2 regions of the Paenibacillus sp. FSL K6-2862 genome follow, and region 2 is predicted to be linked to the other one. Evidence: a T-box and tRNA genes for the amino acid it is inferred to sense, from the RefSeq annotation. Region 2 holds a T-box; the other holds one or more tRNA genes.
What was found. The T-box of region 2 lies ahead of trpS (tryptophan--tRNA ligase). A T-box ahead of a tRNA ligase gene usually reads a tRNA of that ligase, here a tRNA-Trp.

Region 1 (2,481 bases), 3.8 Mb from region 2:
TCTCCCCCAAGAGTCCACATCGACGGGGAGGTTTGGCACCTCGATGTCGGCTCATCGCATCCTGGGGCTGAAGTAGGTCCCAAGGGTTGGGCTGTTCGCCCATTAAAGCGGTACGCGAGCTGGGTTCAGAACGTCGTGAGACAGTTCGGTCCCTATCTGTCGTGGGCGTAGGAAATTTGAGAGGAGCTGTCCTTAGTACGAGAGGACCGGGATGGACGTACCGCTGGTGTACCAGTTGTTCCGCCAGGAGCACCGCTGGGTAGCTATGTACGGACGGGATAAGCGCTGAAAGCATCTAAGCGTGAAGCCCCCCTCAAGATGAGATTTCCCAGTATGTAAGACCCCTTGAAGACGACGAGGTAGATAGGCTGGGGGTGGAAGTGCAGTAATGCATGGAGCTGACCAGTACTAATCGGTCGAGGGCTTATCCAAATTGCAGGTTTTGATTGCAAGTTTCGTTTCGGATCTAGTTTTCAGAGAATAATCTCTGAGTGTATAGCAGCATCGTTTGGTGGCGATAGCGGAGGGGTTCCACACGTACCCATCCCGAACACGACCGTTAAGCCCTCTAGCGCCGATGGTACTTGGACCGAAGGGTCCTGGGAGAGTAGGACGCTGCCAAGCGAGACCCCACTGGGGTATTTTTTTTGGCTCATTTGAGTCAAAAGCTCAGTTAGTAGATTTTACAGCTTCTTGTTTGTTGAGAGCTATTAAGGCCCGTTGGTCAAGGGGTTAAGACACCTCCCTTTCACGGAGGTAACAGGGGTTCGAATCCCCTACGGGTCATAACTTTACTTCTTAAAGCAACAAGGGATGAGAATCCCAAAGGTTCGTCGGAGGATCATCATCGTTAGCAACTGCTACGCAGTCTCGAGCGAAGTGAGAGTATCCCCTACGGGTCATAGATACGGAGGCTTAGCTCAGCTGGGAGAGCATCTGCCTTACAAGCAGAGGGTCGGGGGTTCGAGCCCCTCAGCCTCCACCATTTTAGGGGCATAGTTTAAAGGTAGAACAACGGTCTCCAAAACCGTTGGTGTGGGTTCAATTCCTGCTGCCCCTGCCATTTTATTATGAGCCATTAGCTCAGTTGGTAGAGCACCTGACTTTTAATCAGGGTGTCGAAGGTTCGAGCCCTTCATGGCTCATTGTTTTTGTACATGTTGGGGGATTATTCATCCCGCGTGTAACTTCTAAAATCATCAAAATGTACCATAGTTATAAGCTATACTGACGATGGTGCCTGCTGAATATCAAAAACCCTTGAGTATTCCTCAAGGGTTTTTCGTATTTTCTCAAACTCTACGGAGTAAAATTAAATGATAACTCACTACACTTTAGTTTATTAAGCTAACGAGCAGTACAACAGAATAAAGAATACAGGGATTATTATTCTTTACTATGTATAATTATGCTATTAAACTAATTGAAGACTTGCATATTAAGTATAATTATTGAAAGGTTGATAAAAATGAATCTAATCTGTGAAACTCGAGTCGTTGCGGATTATTTGACCGTGACTGACGAGGTCAATTATGACCACCCACTGGTTGCTGGACTGGCTTCAGAATTAGCAGCATCATCGGAAGATCAGGTGGATTATATCAAACAGTCATATATGTATGTCAGAGATCAAATTGCCCATTCCTGGGATATCAAGAGTTCTAGAGTCACATGTTCCGCTTCAGAAACATTGATTTATAAAGAAGGTATCTGCTATGCCAAAGCAAATCTTCTATGTGCCATATTACGGAGAGAGGGAATACCATCTGGCTTCTGTTATCAACGACTTACGATCGGGGACACTCCAGATACGGGCTATTGTATCCATGCATTAAATGCTGTTTATATTCAACATTTAGATTCATGGATCCGATTGGATGCTCGAGGAAACAAGCCTGGAATCCAAGCAGAGTTTTCATTGGATGAAGAAAAACTTGCCTTTACGATCCGAAAAGAGTACGACGAAGCCGAGTATATGACGATATTTAAGTCTCCACATGTTAAGACTATTGAAGCTTTGAAAAATAATACGGACTGCATAAATATGTATTTGTACGGGCTGCCTGAACAACTGTGATTAACGAACTGCGGGGCAATACGGTACAGTTTAGAACTAAGATCAGCATGGGGATAGATAAATTCTAATGCATAACCTAGAAGTACTTTGAGTGAAGAATGGATCAAAATATTATTGAATCTCTATAAAACTCCTTTCAACTATTTTTGAATGGGAGTTTTTTTGTTTTATCAGAAACCCATAACTGATTAAGTACTCATTGATCTACTTAAAAGTAAACTTAGGTAAAATATGCTAAAATAGGAATCATAACTAAAAATAACATGCCTGTAGCTTAGACGTTTCTGCTTTGATCAGGTTGATTAGGAGGAAAAAGTATTGTTCTCAATAGTGTCAATCTTTGCAATTATATTTAACTTGGTGTTATACGGATTGGGCATATACGCTCTAATCCTATTTATAAA
Region 2 (2,481 bases):
ATCTGCTGAGTACTTCAGCAGATATCCATCCTGACGACGGAGCTGTGCAGTCGCTGCCTGACCTTCCGTAGCTTTGAGAATGGTATCCCAGTTGCGTCCCTGCATATTTACACCTTGATTTAAGGCGTCCCAATCTCCAAGAGGCTCAAGCTCACCCGTAGGCAACTGTTCCTCGTTCTGAGCATAAACGCCAGAGACAGGTAGTTGAAGTGTCCAATCGGCAGGCTTGCCGTCTAGCAGGAACCATGTATGATATCCCATTCCAAACGGAGCGGGAGTCGAACCCAGGTTGGTAACACGAAGACGCTGGCTCAGCACGGAGTTTTGCAGCCTGAACGTCATTTCGAGCTTCAGAGGCACCGGAAATTGTTCCATCCAATGCTCTTCATTTGCAGTCAGCAATTCGGTTGTAATGGCACAGCCTTCTTCATCTTCTTCAATGTCGCTGACACACCAGGATTGGGTGCGATGGAGACCGTGAATATGGTTGTCATTTGCCGTATTCTGATCGAACTGGTATTTAACCCCTTCGTATTCGAAGCGCCCACGATGTATGCGTCCTGGCGGAACCAAAAGAGGTACACCGAAGTGATAAGGTTTCTGCAAATAAAATGCTAAATCATCTTCTTCTGGACTGCGGACGACATCACGATCCTGCACCAGATCACGAATCGAGATGATATTGTTTCCTAGACGCGGCAGCAGGGTGATCTCCAATTCACGGCTATGTAGGATATACGTGTCGTAACCATTCCATTGGCCTTTGGTCACTTGTTTCATATCGATGCTCCTTTTCCCACTTGAAATCTGTCTGCAAGCGGCTTATCATGCTCCGCTGCAGGCGTGTCATTGAGTACATGCCAGCAATCCCATACAGCCTTCCGAGGTAGGGCTAATACAGGATAAGCAATTCCATCATAACAGATTTCGGCTTGGCGGGTAAAAAAAGCTGATTCCATTTTTGACAATCTGCGTGAAGCGGATTAAGATGGAATGCAGAAGGAAATAACATATGAATTGAATCAAAGCGATGACAGGGACAAGTAAGTTAGGAGAAAACTCTTCAGAAAGCCGGTGGGTGATGCGAACCGGTGTGAACTCTTTACCGAATGGACCCTTGAGTGCTGATTGGAACAGGTGCCTTGCAGAAATGCAAAACTTACCTCAGTAGAATTGGACGTCTATTCCACGTTACGGGAAAATGAAGGTGTTTTTCGCATAATTGGAAAAACACGAATAAGGGTGGCACCACGGTCTCACGTCCCTTGCGGATGTGAGGCTTTTTTGCGTCCGCGGAGAAGAAACAGGCGAACAAAACATGAGGAGGCGCGAGTGACTTATGAAAACTGTATTATCTGGAATCCAGCCGAGCGGTAAACTTACCCTGGGCAACTATATTGGTGCAATCAAGAATTTTGTGAAGCTGCAGCATGATTACCAATGCCATTTTATGGTGGTAGATCTCCACGCAGTAACCGTGGCTCAGGAGCCAGCTGCACTGCGTGAACAGTCTGAAGCCGTGGCTGCACTGTTTCTAGCAGCGGGGATCGATCCAACAAAATCAAATGTGTTCCTGCAATCCCATGTTCCTCAGCACGCTGAGCTTGGATGGTTGATGACGACACTGACATCGATGGGTGAACTGGAACGGATGACCCAGTTCAAAGATAAATCTTCAGGCAAGGACTCGGTTGGGGCGGGCTTGTTTGTATATCCTTCATTGATGGCAGCAGACATTTTGCTGTACAATGCGGACCTCGTTCCTGTAGGGGAGGATCAAAAACAGCATTTGGAACTCACCCGTGATCTGGCAGGCCGTTTCAATCATCGTTATGGAGAATACTTTACGATTCCGGATCCATATATTCCGCAGGTGGGCGCACGCGTGATGTCCCTGGACGATGCTTCCTCTAAAATGAGTAAAAGTAATCCAAATGCGGGCAGCTACATTGCCCTGTTGGACCCGCCGGATGTAATCCGCAAAAAAATTAGCCGTGCCACGACGGACTCCGGACGTGAAGTGGTTTACGACCCGGCCAACAAGCCAGAGGTCAGCAATCTGATGAGCATCTATGCAGAGTGTGCAGGTATTACGCTGAATGAAGTAGCAGAACGTTACGAGGGTAAAATGTATGGTCCGTTCAAAAAAGAGTTGGCCGAAGTGGTTGTCTCTGTTATTGAACCGTTACAGGAACGATATCGGGAAATTCGTGAATCTGGCGAATTGGCCGAGATTTTGGAGACTTCAGCACGTCGTGCTGAAACAGTCGCTGCCAAAACGCTTCATGATGTGAAAGAACGCATGGGGTTTGTTCCTAGACGTACAGTATAGGTCATCACGGACATCGTTCAACAATGTTAAAACTTCACGATATAAAGTGATGAAAAAAGAGAGGAGCTAACTGCTCCTCTCTTTTTTTGTTCAAATAGAAATCTGGAACCTTCCAGGTCAGGATGTCGATTCGGTTGTAGAACGCAATT

Region 1: it has a tRNA-Trp gene. The T-box ahead of trpS (tryptophan--tRNA ligase) is inferred to sense a tRNA for this amino acid. The anticodon was not compared.

What each region holds. Positions count from the first base shown of each region.
Region 1 is NZ_JBBOSN010000001.1:1,773,750-1,776,230, forward strand. It holds rRNA gene MHB82_RS08250 (23S ribosomal RNA) at 1-432, shown strand, start outside; rRNA gene rrf (5S ribosomal RNA) at 508-624, shown strand; tRNA gene MHB82_RS08260 (tRNA-Glu) at 715-786, shown strand; tRNA gene MHB82_RS08265 (tRNA-Val) at 910-985, shown strand; tRNA gene MHB82_RS08270 (tRNA-Trp) at 990-1,063, shown strand; tRNA gene MHB82_RS08275 (tRNA-Lys) at 1,073-1,145, shown strand; gene MHB82_RS08280 (transglutaminase-like domain-containing protein) at 1,469-2,077, shown strand.
Region 2 is NZ_JBBOSN010000001.1:5,559,814-5,562,294, reverse strand. It holds gene MHB82_RS25100 (aldose 1-epimerase) at 1-780, opposite strand, end outside; T-box leader at 1,022-1,269, shown strand; gene trpS (tryptophan--tRNA ligase) at 1,340-2,332, shown strand; gene MHB82_RS25090 (hypothetical protein) at 2,450-2,481, opposite strand, start outside.